DNA from 2 places in the Bacillus sp. C1 genome. Region 2 is predicted to be linked to the other one. Evidence: riboswitches for the same ligand, from Rfam matches in the RefSeq annotation. Region 2 holds a riboswitch; the other holds the start of a gene.
What was found. A riboswitch is a leader RNA that binds a small molecule or an ion and turns the genes downstream of it on or off. The one in region 2 is predicted to bind cyclic di-AMP.

Region 1 (7,783 bases), on a different contig from region 2:
CAGGTCTCATCATTTACCCTCCATTACTTCAATGTAAGAAATTCTGCAATTGGTCCTAACACTAACATCGGGAAGAATGTTAATGCCCCAACAATTACAATTGTTCCAATGAAAATCCCACCAAATAAACCGTTATCTGTTCGGAATGTTCCGACTGTTTCTGGTACTACTGTTTTCTCTTTCAATGAATTTGCAACAGCTAACATTGTAATTAAGCTGAAATAACGTCCTAAAAACATAACTAAACCCGTTGTAATATTCCAAAATGGTGTATTATCCCCTAGTCCTTCAAATCCTGATCCGTTATTAGCAGCAGAAGAGGTATACTCATATACAACTTGGGTTAAACCATGAAAACCTGAATGAGAAATTGCATCTGTTCCTAAAGGCGTTGAAAGGGCCAATGCTGAAAACCCTAAAATGAGCAATGGATGGAATAATATTGTTACCGCGATTAACTTCATTTCTTTCCCTTCAATTTTTTTACCCAGAAACTCTGGTGTCCGTCCAACCATTAATCCAGATATAAAGACTGCTATAATTGCATACATAATAATATTGACAAAGCCGGCTCCAACCCCACCAAACACTGTATTTAACATCATATTTACAAGTGGCACTGCCCCGCCAAGCGGCGTTAACGTGTCATGCATTGTATCAACCGCGCCTGTTTCAGCTGCTGTTGTCACTGTCGCATACAGGGAAGAAAAGACTGTTCCAAATCGTACTTCTTTTCCTTCTGTACTACCTTGTACGTTTTCCATACCCATTTGATTTAATGCTGGATTCCCATTTAATTCAGATGAAACAATCGTTGTAAAACCAACTAAAAATACCATGAATAATGAAACGAAAAGGATACGTCCTTGTTTTTTATTCCCTACCATTCGTCCATACGTAAACGGCAGGGCTGTTGGTAATAGCATCATAAGCATCATTTGCAAAATGTTACTGATTTGCCCTGGATTTTCAAATGGATGTGTGGAGTTTGCACCAAAGAATCCACCACCATTATTACCAAGTTCCTTAATTGCAACAAATGAAGCTACGGGACCGCGTAAAATACTTTGTTTTACCCCTTCAATTGTATGTGCTGTAACCGCCTCGCCTAAAGTTTGCGGTACACCAAGTGCAACAAAAATCAGAGCTGCAACAAATGCAATCGGAAGAAAAACTCTTGTTAAAGCTCGAGTAAAATCAACGAAAAAGTTCCCTAGTTCCTTACCTGCTAACCCTCTTATAAAAGCCATTACAAGTGCTAGTGTTGTTGCCGGTGCAGCAAACATTAAAAATGTAATTCCAATTAACTGTGATAAATAAGATAATCCATTTTCACCGCTATAATGCTGTAAGTTCGTATCTGCCATAAAGCTGATTGCTGTATTAAAAGCAAGCGTTGGCTCCATTCCCTCAATATGTGCTGGGTTTAACGGTAATACCCCTTGCAATCTGAAAATGAAATATACAACAACAATCATAAAACCATTCAGTGCAACTAATGATAATGCATACTGCTTCCAAGTTTGATTGTACGGCTTAATCCCCGTGATTTTAAAAATAAGATTTTCAAAGGGTCCAAACACTTTATCTAGTTTTCTACTACCTTGGAACGCTTTTTCTAAATAAATTCCAGTTGGCTTTGCAACGAGAATGAATAATAGCATTGTGATAACAACTGCAACCCAAATCATAATAAACGATTCCCCCTAATTAAAACTTTTCTGGATTTAATAACGCATAAACTAAATACACCGTAATCGCTGCAACAATAATTGATAAGGCAATCATCATTTCGATTTCCCTTCTTTCACCACTTTATCTGACCAGCTCGCAAGCCCTATCATAGATGCTACCAATACAACACAGATTCCGATCATCACAACATCAAGCATTATAATCCCCCTTATTCTAGTGTAAAATTTTACCATTTAAGCATCAAAAAAAGAACACCGAGGATCTACTCAGTGTTCAAAAATGAACAACACAAAAGTAAACCTCCTCTCCAAACGCTTACGAGGTTAGCTGTCGGATTCGGGCCTAAAGAGTAGCCCTACTTTCACAGTGAAAGATTCACCCCAAGTGACAATGCACAAAATTGGTTCCCCCGCTCCAAATAAATTGGACTCAGCGATATCAGGTTGTTTTTGGAAATTTTTATGAAACAATTTATGAATGTAAATATACTCCTCTATATTTGACTTGTAAAGGGTTTAATTACCTCAAATAATAAAATATTCCACCATTTTAACGCTTACATTCACTAATATTAATCTTGTATCATCTATTTTCTTAGCTTTTCTTTCATTTTCCTTGAAATGAACTTTTAATATGAAACAAAAAAGAAGAGAATGAACCTGAATACGTTTTATATCGTACCCTGGGTTCATTCTCTTCTTCATGATAAATCTATTCATTTCGTAAAAACAACCGCAAATTTCTCCCACGAATGTAGACCTGTGTTAGTTCCACATGCAGCATTTCATACGTAATAATATCTGTTTCTAAATATAACTTCTCTTCTGATGGCAATATCATATACGGCTTTGGAAACATAGGATCTCTTGCTAATTCTTGCATGCGCTCCTTCGATACGGCCCAACGATTCGCTATATCCTGATCTAATAACACCTTCATCTCCGCTTCCTCCACCCTATTCAAAAAATAAAAAGGAAATATTATCACAATTTGTAAATACTACAAATTTAGCTCCAATTGTTTGATAGAGCTTTACTGGATAATTTTTATTTCTTGTGACAACCGTAATAGGTGCTTGAAAAGAAAAACGAATACGTTCGGTGAAAAAGCTCACCGTTGGCAGTTCATCTCCTAGTAAAATTACTTTTTTTATTCCGCTACAAATGCTAGATAAATCTTGCTCCTCATTACAGCAATATGTTGCTTCAAATCCATATGCTCGTACTTCAGCAGCTACGCGTTCACTTACTGTAAAAATGACCATATGACTTTGAAAAGGTACTAAATTTCGCAAACTATTTACCTTTTCCTCTTCGCCTACACAAATGAGTGTTACTTCGTTTTTCTCATCCATGCATCTCATCCTCCTTAGTATAAAAGAATTTCAATATAGTAATTTACTATTCTTTTATACTAATCAGACCGGTGAAGCGATGTATCCATCCGTGCACCATCCTCTCTCAATACGCTTACGAAGTTAGCTGTCGGATTCGGACTTTGAGAGTAGCCCTACTTTCATAATGAAAGATTCACCCCTAGTGACAATGCACAATTTGGTTCCTCCGCTCCATAAACTTGGACTCAGCGCTGTCAAAAAGTTAATTCTGGATGATATATTACTCCTACATTTGGTAAAAGTAAACAATAAAAAAGAAACATGGTAATCTGACGAAATTTATTCGTATAAAGTGGTGAATGAAATTTTATCAGCGATTTTTCAAATATATCAACCGTTTCTCACAATATATTAGCGATTCGACAAAGGATATCGACTAGCCAACAAAAAACGACAAGAAAAACAGGAACCCATAGCCCCTGTTTCCCAACAAACTGAAAAATAAATATTTATACGTTCATTTTTCGTTGTTTATATGCAAAATGATTCGTTGGCCCATGACCACTTCCAATATGTAATTGCTGCTCAATTGCTATAGTAATAAACTGTTTAGCTTCTTGCACTGCCTCTTTAATTTCATACCCCTTTGCAAGACTTGCCGTTACAGCAGACGCGAATGTACAACCGCTACCATGCGTTTGTTTTGAATCGATTCGTTCACTTCTATACTCTGTAAATTTCTCACCGTCAAATAATAAATCGATCACTTCGTCCCCTTGATACGCAGCATGTCCCCCTTTCATAAGCACATACTTCGCCCCTAGTTCATGCAATATCTTTGCAGCTTTTTTACTATCTGCTATATTATGAATCTCCATCCCAGTTAACACTTCTGCTTCTGGTACATTCGGCGTCACAACTGTTGCAAGAGGTAGCAAATGTTCTTTCAACGCTTGCACTGCCTCTTGCTGTAATAACGATGCACCGCCCTTTGCGATCATAACAGGATCTAGTACAATATTATTCCAGCCAAATTTTTTAATATGCTCTACAACGACCTGAATAATTTCACTACTAAACAACATACCAAGCTTAACCGCATCAGGTGTTAAATCAGCACCAATAGAGTTTAACTGCTCCTTAATCCCTTCTAGTGCAACAGGGTATACCCCTTGCACGCCAAGTGTATTTTGGGCTGTAATAGCTGTAATAGCTGTCATTCCGTACACACCTAACTCTTGAAATGTTTTTAAATCAGCTTGAATACCTGCACCACCGCCACTATCTGATCCAGCAATTGTTAAAGCTTTATTCACTTTCATCTCACTCATCCTTTTCTATCCAAAATAACGATGATAAATCGTTTTTGCCTCTACTATATCTTTCGTTCCATGTACAAGTACACGCCCATCTTGAAACGCAACGAGCCTCTTTCCTTCGATCGAAAATGATAATAAATATGGATTCACTGTTAGATCAACTACACGGTCACGCAGCAGCTCTTTATATCGTTCAAAATCTAGCTCTCCATAAGGCGGTCTAATTTGAACCGTATTTCTCCCGCATAAAACTGCTGTTTTCGATGTGTTCTCTTTACTTAAGTACGGATAGATTGCCTCCGCACTACAAGATGGACAATTATGTTTTCGAAGCTTTTGCACATTCATACATGAATATTCATTTTTCCATACATCAAACGATAGAAGTCCATCCCGAAGTGAGTCATAATCCTCTACTAAAAGTTTAAGAGTTTCCGTTACTTGATGAGAAACAACGAGAGATACAGCAGGTGAAATGATTCCTGCTGTATCACATGTTGCTCCGCCAAGCGGGATAGATTGTAATAGACAAGATAGGCACGGAGTCTGCCTTGGTAAAATCGTATAAGAAAGACCGTAGCTTCCTACACATGCTCCGTAAATCCATGGAATCGAGTATTTTTGTGATATATCATTTACAATAAAACGTGTTTCAAAATTATCAGTCGCATCAATCATCACATCGACATTTGTAACAAGCTGCTCTAATTCCTCTGCTGTCACATCTTGCACATATGCTTCCACAACTACATTGCTATTAATCGCTTGTAAACGTCTTTGTGCGGCTATCGCTTTCGGAAGATTATGTTTCACATCCTCCTCACTATACAACTGCTGCCGTTGTAAATTGCTCCAATCAATATAATCGCGATCTACAATTGTTACATGTCCAACTCCCGCTCTTACAAGCATTTCTGCATTTGCACTACCAAGTGCTCCAGCTCCGATGATTAGAACATGTTTTTCTCCTATCTTTTGCTGTCCCTTTCCTCCAATTGGTGAAAATAACTCTTGGCGGGAATAACGACTATTCAACTAGACTCATTCCTTCTAACGGGCTACTTGCTGTCGCGCAGCGCTTACGTACAATACGCCCTGCTTCAAATCCTAGACGTCCTGCATGAATACCTAACTTCATTGCTTCCGCCATTTTAATAGGGTCCTTCGCTCCGGAGACAGCTGTATTTAATAACACACCATCTGCCCCAAGCTCCATTGCAAATGCTGCATCAGCTGGGCTACCAACGCCAGCATCAACAATAACCGGTACATTTGCTTGTTCAATAATAAAGCTTAAGTTTAATGGATTTACAATACCAAGTCCTGAACCAATTGGTGATGCACCAGGCATAATCGCATGTACGCCTAGCTCTTGTAATTTACGAGCTAATACAACATCATCAGATGTATAAGGAAGAACGATAAATCCTTCTTCTAGCAACATTTCAGAAGCTTTTAAAGTCTCCACTGGATCTGGTAATAACGTTTTGTCATCACCAATGACCTCTACTTTTACCATGTCGCACAGCCCTGAAGCTTTTGCTAATTTCGCAATTCGAACTGCTTCTTCAGCCGTTTTTGCTCCTGCTGTATTTGGTAGTAATGTATATTTTTTTACATCAATTTTTTCTAACAAATTGGGTTGGTCCGCATCAAAGATATCCATACGGCGTACTGCAAATGTTAAAATTTCTGCCTCTGATACTTCAATTGCTTTCCGTTGTACATCATAATCAGAAAATTTACCTGTGCCTAATAAAAGTCTAGAATTGAATGTAAATGGTCCAATCTTTAACATAATCAACCGCCTCCTACGAAAGTTACAATCTCAATTTGGTCTCCATCAAAAACAGATGCGCTTTGATGATCTTCTTTTTGCAAAATATCTTGGTTCCGTTCTACTACAACAATTTTTGTATCTAATCCTAAATGTGTAAGCAATTGTGCTACTGTCTTAATATGTTCTGGTACTTCTATTTGCCTACCATTAATTTTTAAGTTCAAGCTTCCATCTCCTTTCTAAACCGTTTTTGAAAGCAATGAATCTAGTAAATGATTCCCTTGCTTCCCCTCTATTACATCCGCCATATATTGACCAGAAACAGGACTTAATAAAATTCCGTTTCGGTAATGACCCGTACAAGCATACAGCCCTTTTATTTCCTCATGTTCTCCCATATAAGGAACTCCATGATTAGATTGTGGGCGTAATCCTGCCCACGTACTTTCCCACTCCGCTTCTTTTAAAGCCGGCAAAATGGTATACGCACGCTCTAATATCGAAGTGATACTTTCTGGTTGTACAAACTTGTTAAACGTATGAGGTTTCATTGTTGCGCCAATGACATACCGTCCCCCACGCTTTGGTGCGATATAAAATCGCTCTTGAAAAATAGGAGATCGCAGTAATAGTTTATGGCTCTTTATGGCAACAACTTCTCCTTTTACAGGATATGTACCCCAATCTTTATGAAAATAATGAAGAAGTTTCGTACTCCATGCCCCACCAGCAATAACTACTTTTTCACATGCGATCATACCTTCATTCGTAACAATTCCTTCTACTCGGTTGTTTTCTATTTTGATATCTAATACTTCTGTTTGTTCGTATATATCAGCACCAGAAATAGCCGCAGAGTGTGCGAATGCCTTTGTAAGTTCCGGTGCAATGACATGACCATCTTTCGGATAATACACAGCACCTATAATGGACGGAGAGAGATATGGCTCTTTTTCACGAAGCTGATCCCCTGATATAAAATACGATTCTTCACCCGTTTTCTGTTGCCAATTCATGATATTTAGTATTCTTATCTTCTCTTCTTCATTTTGGGCAATGCGATATATCCCTCTCTCTTCATACCCAATATCAATACCTGTTTTTTCACGTAACGCTTCTGCAAGTTGCGGAAATATTGTGCGGCTTTCTCTAGCAAGCTCAAATAGCGGGTCGTACGCATCCCACTCCGCCTGTACACCAAGTAAACCTGCCGCTGCCTGAGAAGCTTCAGACGCAATTCTTTGTTTCTCAACAATCGCAACTTGGTATCCTCTTTCTGCTAGAAAATGTGCAACGGCACTCCCAATTACACCGCCACCAATAATAGCTACATCATATTTCTTACTCATGATTTTCCGCCCACTTTCTTATTGTTTCCTTGTACAACTTCGCTTTCTCATATGGGTTACAATCATTTACAATTCCAGACATAACAGCAATGCCGCTCACACCTGACCGAAGTACTTCTCCTGTATTTTGAGGTGTTATCCCTCCAATAGCTGTAATCGGTATCGTTAATCGTCTTGCCATGTCTGAAATTTCTTCTAATCCTCTTGCCGGAACATCCTTCTTACAATTTGTCGGAAATACATGACCATAAACAAGAGAATCTGCACCATTTTTGAAAGCTGTTATCGCTTCTTCTAAGGAATG
Region 2 (7,783 bases):
AGAAATTCACAGGTTTAACGGACTTACAAAAGAAGATGGTACAGTTTTTTTATATGGGTTTAAATGATAAAGAAATTGTTAAAGAATTAGATGGCGGAAGCACATCAACAATTCGAAATCATCGCTTTACATTACGAGAGAAGATGAAACAGGCTAAGGTGTTTTTAGCGCTGATGGAGTTGTCAGAAGAAAAATCGAAGGTACAATCTAAGTTTTTGCCAATTCATCGAACAGCTACAATGGTTGATGACAGATATAATATTACAGAAGAAGAGAATCATGAAGTGTTGAAGCTGCACTTTACGGAAGGATTAGATGGACCGCTTGTTAAATTTCCGAAGAAACAGAAACGAAAGCTTATCATATTGAAGCATTTAGTGAAAAAGTTTGATAGTAATGAGAAGTATACAGAAAAAGAAGTGAATGAGATTTTAGAAAATGTGTATCCAGACTTTGTGACTTTGAGAAGATATTTAATTGAATATGGTTTTCTGGATCGAACAGCTGATGGAAGTAAATATTGGGTTAAGTTATAAGAAAAAGACTAAGGATAGGGGAAGAAATGCTTGGATGAATAGCAACTATATGGAGAGCGTGGATAAACTCTTAATAAAAGGAGAAGTGGAAAGTGAAAGAATCTATAGATAACAATAAAGAAGGTGTGGAACCACAGAATCAGGAGAAGGAACGGAAACCGATATGGAAAACAATGTCCATGTTTTTAGTTCCGTTGCTTTTAAGCAATGTATTACAGTCAGTTGGACAATTGTTCGGGATGGTAGTAGTAGGACGATGGCTCGGCGTAAATGACTTAGCTGCCATTTCTGCGTTTTTTCCGTTGTTCTTTTTGCTTATTTCCTTTGTAATTGGAATTGGATCGGGCAGTTCTATTTTAATCGGGCAGGCATTTGGTGCTCGTAATGAAGATCGTGTAAAAGCCGTTGTTGGTACAACACTTACATTTACATTTATAATGGGAACCATTTTAGCGATAGTTGGAAGTATATTTGCAATGGATATTATGCGTTTTATGGGGACACCAGAAAATATTATTGATATGAGTGTTCACTATGCGCGTATTTTATTTATTTCAATGCCAGTATTATTTTTGTATTTTGCATATACGACCTTTATGCGAGGTACAGGAGATTCCAAAACGCCATTTTACTTTTTAATTGTCAGTACAGTATTAAATATGGTATTATTACCGGTCCTGATTTTTGGTTGGTTAGGAGTTCCGAAGTTTGATGTTTACGGAGCAGCTTATGCTTCTGTCATATCAACGATTATAACGTTTGTTGTTATGCTTATTTATTTAAAGAAGAAAAATCATCCATTGCAATTGGATGAGGGAGTACGAAAATATCTTCGTATGGACTTGGAGTTATTAAAGTTATTACTACGCCTTGGTATTCCAGCGAGTATTAATATGATATTAGTTTCGCTATCTGAGATTGCAGTTATTGCATTTGTAAATCGTTTCGGTTCTGATGCGACTGCAGCGTATGGAGTTGTGAACCAAGTAGCAAGTTATGTCCAAATGCCCGCGGTGAGTCTTGGCATTACCGTATCTATCTTTGCTGCACAATCCATTGGTGCGAATCAATTTGATAGGCTGCAGAAGGTTGTTCGAGCAGGAATTGTGATGAACTATATTATCGGTGGTGTATTAATTTCTCTTATTTATTTGTTTTCACGAGAGATCTTGTCGTTATTCTTAACAAGTTCAAGTACAATCGAAATTGCACACAGTTTAGTAATGATTACACTGTGGAGTTATTTAATTTTCGGTCACGCACAAATTATTGGTGCGACAATGCGAGCAAGTGGAACCGTATTATGGCCGACTGTTATCGGTGTTGTTTCAATTTGGCTTGTGGAAGTTCCTGTTGCCTATTACCTTTCATATTACACAAGTCTTGGTATAAAAGGGATATGGATTGGATATCCGGCAGCATTTATTGTGAGCTTACTTTTACAATACGGATATTATAAACTTTCATGGAAGAAAAAACGGATTACGCGACTTGTGAGTTAAATAGGAAACAAATAAAAGTGTCCCTTAGCCTTCTAGTTTAGGGACACTTTTATTATATGTGCGTACTCATAAATAACTTTTTAAAGTTACATCAAAATGGTGTCTCATAAGTTTTCCATTATACATATAGAATTCCCATGCTTTCTCTGGATCTCCGATAATCTCAAAGGAATTTTCGGTTATATATAAAGCACAGTTATCTTCTAAAGCGATTCCTTCTATATTACGTGCATGGTTTTGTAAGAATAAATGGAAAGCAGTTGCTCGATCTGGTTGATTGTAGTGGGGACAAAAGTGTTTGTTTAGTGTATTCCAGCCATTGCTTTCTATATAGCCTTCTCCCTTATAGTTAGAACGAATTCCAGTTGTAAACCAGCACATAGCACCAGCGCTATATCCCGCAATGAACGTCCCGCCTTGCAGGGCTGCTATTAACTTCTCGTCTATTTTGTTTTCTTTCCACTTTTCCAGCATAGTGATATAATTTCCTCCGCCGAGATAGATGAAATCGGCAGAATGAATCATTTCACTTACTTCTACTTCGTTAACATTTTCTTTTATACAGCGCAGAATGTGAACATCACACCGTAACTGCTTTTCAAATGTTTCTCTAAAGTCTTTTATATACCCTTCATCGTCATTACTTGCTGTTGGGATAAATAATATTTTTGGAGATTGTTTTCCAGTTAACTCGATAAGTCGTTGATTAATATGGAAATGATCTGTTTGTTCAAAGTAACCTCCACCAATTACAGCTAACTTCATAATGAAGCACCACCTAATAGAGTTTTGTTACTTGTAGAATTTCGCTGTAGAAGAGTTTCATTCCTGCTGTAACAATTCATATTTACAGCAGGAATGAAGAAGTTTATATTATTTAAATATTTCATCTTTTCTTTCTTTACAACGATCATTTAGAAGAGTATATTAACAATCAGAATAGCTCAATATAGATTTTTCAGCCAAATATAATCGCTTAATCCACTTTAGGAGCGGGGGAACCGAATTTGTGCATGTGTCACTAGGGGTGAATCCTTTTTATAGGTAGGGCTACTCTCAAGGTCCGAATCCGACAGCTAACCTCGTCAGCGTTTTGAGAGGGGGGACTTGTGTGTAAAAAACACTAGGTGCAACCTGGTGTTTTCTTTTTATTCTCTTAAAGGTAAAAAATAACATTTTTTTATTGCGTGTAATAGAAAGAGAGAGGAGAAAAAGGATGAACTGGCTTACAAGTCTAATTACAATTGGCTTATTCGTAATTGTTGCAAAACCAATGGGAGATTATATATACAATGCTTTTCAGAGGAAGGAAGGGCTTCAAAGGGTATTTGGTCCCTTGGAAAAAATATTATTTAAAGTTGCTGGGATTAAAGGACATAATCAAAGCTTCAAGAAATATATGCTGTGTTTGATCATTACAAATTGTTTCTTTATTTTTTCTGTTTATTCTATATTTCGATTACAAGGGTTTCTGCCGTTAAACCCTAATCATTTTATGGGCTTAGAACCAACATTAGCTTTTCATACAGCAATTACATTTATGACAAACGCTAATTTACAGCACTATGGAGGAGAGAGTAGTTTATCCAATTTCTCTCAAATGGTGGGCGTAACGTTCATGATGTTTGCGGCACCTGCAACTTCAATGGCGGTTGGTATTACGTTTATTCGTGTGTTAGCGGGTAAAAGAATAGGTAACTTTTTTGTTGATTTTGTACAATCGATTACAAGAATATTATTGCCAATTTCATTTGTGGCATCGCTCATATTTATATTGTTAGGAATACCACAAACACTTGATTCAACAGTCATTGTGAAAACATTAGAAGAGGGAGTGCAAGCAATTCCTCGTGGCCCAGTAGCGTCTTTACTTTCTATTAAAGAACTTGGTGACAATGGAGGAGGTTTTTTTGGAACAGTTTCTGCACATCCTTTTGAAAACCCTAATATGATGAGTAACGTGCTGCAAATGATGTTACAAATGTTAATTCCAATGGCCTTTCCTTTTGTATATGGAAGAATGGTCGGCAATCGGAAACAAGGTAAAATATTTTTTGTAGCAATGCTTATTCTTTTCGTCATTGGATTTTGTACGCTTGCTATATCTGAATTAAAGGGGAACCCATTATTAAATCAATTAGGGTTAGAACATTCACAAGGAAATATGGAAGGGAAAGAAACACGGCTTGGTGTTATATCATCTGCTTTATATGCAACTGTTACAAGTGCTTCTGGAACAGGCGGTGTAAATACAACGCATGATACATTAACACCAATTGGCGGGATGGTTCCACTTATAAACATGCTGTTAGGTACTGTGTTTGGAGGAATTGGACTAGGGTTTATAAATATTATCATGTATGCGATGATTACTGTATTTTTAGCCGGACTCATGGTGGGGCGTACACCGGAGTTCCTTAATAAAAAATTAGAGGGAAAAGAAATGAAATTAATAGCGATTACAATTGTATCTCAGCCATTACTGATTCTTGGGGCTGCAGCGCTTGCATTTTCTACTCATCTTGGAACAGATGCAATTTCTAATCCTGGTTTTCATGGTTTGACACAAGTTATATATGAGTATACATCGTCTGCCGTTAACAATGGATCTGGATTTGAAGGACTAAAAGATAATACACCATTTTGGAATATCTCATCAGGAATTGTTATGTATATTGGTCGGTATTTCGGTGTAATTACAATGCTTGCTGTTGCAGTGGGGCTCAAAAAGAAAAAGATTGTACCTGAGACTATAGGAACATTCCGAACTGATAATCGGTTGTTTGGTGGGATTTTATTAGGCACTATATTTATAATCGGTGCACTCACATTTTTGCCAGTGCTCGTACTTGGACCAATCGCTGAATTTTTGACTATATCATAACTGCGTTGCATTAAAAAAGAAGGGCAATACATATTACGTATGTATCGCCCTTTTACTCTGTTTTTAGCTGGGTGTGTTAGAAGATAGGTGGAGTAACTGAAAATAAGACAATGGCATTTTGATTAAAATTATTTACCCATTTATGTTTGAAATACGCTGGTATTTTTACACTATCACCAGTTTCTAATATATACTCTTCTTCATCTAAATACACCGTAATTTTTCCTTCTAAAACAAATGCTAATTCTTCTCCTTTATGCTCTAGAAGACTTTCCGAGGAAGAATTGTTCGGAGGTACAGTCATAATTGTTGTTGCTAAAGTTCCTGTGAAATCTGGTGATAACAATTCATAGGATAAATTATCAATAATCATTTTTTTTCGTTTATTGGAACGTACGATGAGATCGTCTGTATTTGTTTCTTCTAGTAAAAAACTAAATGTCGGAACATCAAGCGCTTTAGCTAATACTTTCAATGTTTGGATGGAAGGATTAGCGGAACCACGTTCAATTTGACTTAGCATAGACGGTGTAATTTCAGCCATCTTTGCTAGTTCTTTACTACTTAAGCCTTTTTCTTTTCTTTGTTTTTCGATTTTTTTACCGATATCTATATTTTCCATAGTTTATTCTCCTTTATAACAATTTAATTATATTTAAAATAATTAAATTAAAATTAACATAAAGTTATTTTTTTGTGTTAAACTGTATTAAAATTAATTTAATTATAATTTATTATACAACTGGCTACAAGGAGATAAGGAGGAAGAGAAATGAAGGGGCTAGAGGAATTGAGAGAACAACATCCGCTATTAAACAATTTAATTGTATTGGATGAAACATTTTGGTTAAATCCAAATATTAGGAGGTTCCAAACAGCGATACAAGCTTCTCCGCTTACAAAGGACGATGTAAAAGATGCTGAAGAGAGATTAAAGCGTTTCGCACCATATATTGCAAAAGTGTTTCCAGAAACGAAAGGAACAAATGGAATTATAGAATCACCTTTAGTGAAAATACCGTCTATGAAACGTTCTTTAGAGAAAACTTATGAGCAATCTATATTAGGGGAATTATTACTAAAATGTGATAGTCACCTTCCGATATCGGGTTCAATCAAAGCTAGAGGTGGCATTTATGAAGTGTTGAAACACGCGGAAAAATTAGCTTTTCAGCACGAAATGTTAACGGAGCAAGATGATTATTCAATTTTAGATAGTGATAGATTTAGAGACTTTTTCGCAGCGTTCTCTATTGCGGTAGGATCAACTGGGAATTTAGGGCTTAGTATCGGTATTATGAGTGCTAAGTTAGGCTTTCATGTAACAGTTCACATGTCAGCTGATGCAAAGCGATGGAAAAAAGATTTACTAAGAAGTAAAAATGTAACGGTTATTGAATATGAAGCAGACTATAGTAAAGCAGTAGAAGAGGGGAGATTGCAAGCAGATGCAGATCCTCATTGTTACTTTGTTGATGATGAAAATTCTCATGATTTATTTTTAGGGTACGCAGTGGCAGCGTCTCGATTGCAAAAACAGTTAGAAGAGTTAGAGATTGTAGTAGATGAAGAACATCCTTTATTCGTTTACCTTCCGTGCGGAGTAGGTGGTGGACCTGGGGGAGTAGCATTTGGTTTAAAGTTATTGTATCAAGACAATGTCCATTGCTTCTTTGCCGAGCCTACTCATTCACCATGTATGTTACTTGGTTTAATGACTGGGCTTCATGATAAAATCGCGGTTCAAGATATTGGTATCGATAATGTAACAGATGCGGATGGTCTTGCGGTAGGAAGGCCATCTGGATTTGTTGGCAAAACGATGGAACCATTTTTAAGTGGGAATTATACAGTTAGTGATGAAGAGCTGTATAAGTTGTTAAAAGAGCTTGCTAATACAGAAAAAATTTACTTAGAACCTTCTGCACTAGCAGGGATGATAGGGCCGGTCAAATTATGTAAAGAAGGAAAAGAGTATTTGCAAAAGCATCATGTAACAGAAAAAGTAAGGCAAGGTACACATATCGTTTGGGGAACTGGTGGTAGTATGGTTCCTAAAGAAGTGATGATGCAATATTATCAAAAGGGTTTGCATGTAGCGTTAGAGGAACGAAAGTAATAAAAGCTGAGGCTTGTCGGGAAACAGGGGCTAGGGGGCTCCTGTTTTTTTGCGTTTTTTGCTGGTTAGTCGATATTCTGAATAACCGGCATATTTAAATTTGAGCCGATAAAATTTCATTCACCACTTCATACGAACAATTCTTGTCTTTTTCATTTTCATTTAAATAAGATTACCGCTAATATTGGATGGAAATCAGTTTAATTTACTGTATATTAAAAGAGCCATTCTAATAAAAGCTAAAATTCTTTGTTATTTTTAGCGCGGTTCATTATAGTATAAGTATAAGCTTTTCTAAAATATAAAGGATTACTAATATAATAAAGAAGCTTCATTTTACATAACAAGAGGATGTGTATAGACAATGTCACTACAGTCAAAATATTTAGCGGGTATTTCCCTTGGTGTAATGGGGGTAGGATTCGCAGCGACCATTCCATTCCAAGGTTCAATGATCGGTACAATTGCACAGGGGGGATTTGAAGCGGGATTAGTTGGTGGACTCGCCGATTGGTTTGCGGTTACGGCTTTATTCCGTCATCCGATGGGGATTCCAATTCCGCACACAGCGCTGCTTCCTAAAAACCGAAAGCGGGTTACAAAAGGGCTCATTTCGACACTGGAAAACGAGTGGCTAACGAAGGAAAGTATAACAAGTAAAGTGAAAGAAATGCAGTTATCGCAAATGGTGTTACAGATAGCAGAAAGAGAATTGCAATCTGATGCTGTGAGAAAAGGGATT

Region 1: linked by a shared signal. The riboswitch ahead of ACX5JI_RS06700 (signal peptide protein) and the one ahead of kdpA (potassium-transporting ATPase subunit KdpA) in region 2 are both predicted to bind cyclic di-AMP.

Annotation. Positions count from the first base shown of each region.
Region 1 covers NZ_JBTMZT010000002.1:8,088-15,870, reverse strand. Annotated here, with positions in the region: gene kdpB (potassium-transporting ATPase subunit KdpB) at 1-10, opposite strand, end outside; gene kdpA (potassium-transporting ATPase subunit KdpA) at 24-1,691, opposite strand; gene kdpF (K(+)-transporting ATPase subunit F) at 1,711-1,791, opposite strand; gene ACX5JI_RS06700 (signal peptide protein) at 1,788-1,892, opposite strand; cyclic di-AMP (ydaO/yuaA leader) riboswitch at 1,994-2,140, opposite strand; gene ACX5JI_RS06695 (hypothetical protein) at 2,407-2,634, opposite strand; gene ACX5JI_RS06690 (hypothetical protein) at 2,651-3,049, opposite strand; cyclic di-AMP (ydaO/yuaA leader) riboswitch at 3,146-3,292, opposite strand; gene thiD (bifunctional hydroxymethylpyrimidine kinase/phosphomethylpyrimidine kinase) at 3,541-4,362, opposite strand; gene ACX5JI_RS06680 (thiazole biosynthesis adenylyltransferase ThiF) at 4,369-5,385, opposite strand; gene ACX5JI_RS06675 (thiazole synthase) at 5,378-6,148, opposite strand; gene thiS (sulfur carrier protein ThiS) at 6,151-6,354, opposite strand; gene thiO (glycine oxidase ThiO) at 6,370-7,479, opposite strand; gene tenI (thiazole tautomerase TenI) at 7,472-7,783, opposite strand, start outside.
Region 2 covers NZ_JBTMZT010000003.1:334,142-341,924, reverse strand. Annotated here, with positions in the region: gene ACX5JI_RS12610 (DUF2087 domain-containing protein) at 1-536, shown strand, start outside; gene ACX5JI_RS12605 (MATE family efflux transporter) at 629-2,038, shown strand; gene ACX5JI_RS12600 (Type 1 glutamine amidotransferase-like domain-containing protein) at 2,105-2,803, opposite strand; cyclic di-AMP (ydaO/yuaA leader) riboswitch at 3,002-3,145, shown strand; gene kdpA (potassium-transporting ATPase subunit KdpA) at 3,255-4,922, shown strand; gene ACX5JI_RS12590 (helix-turn-helix domain-containing protein) at 4,999-5,544, opposite strand; gene dsdA (D-serine ammonia-lyase) at 5,695-7,041, shown strand; gene ACX5JI_RS12580 (DUF445 domain-containing protein) at 7,406-7,783, shown strand, end outside.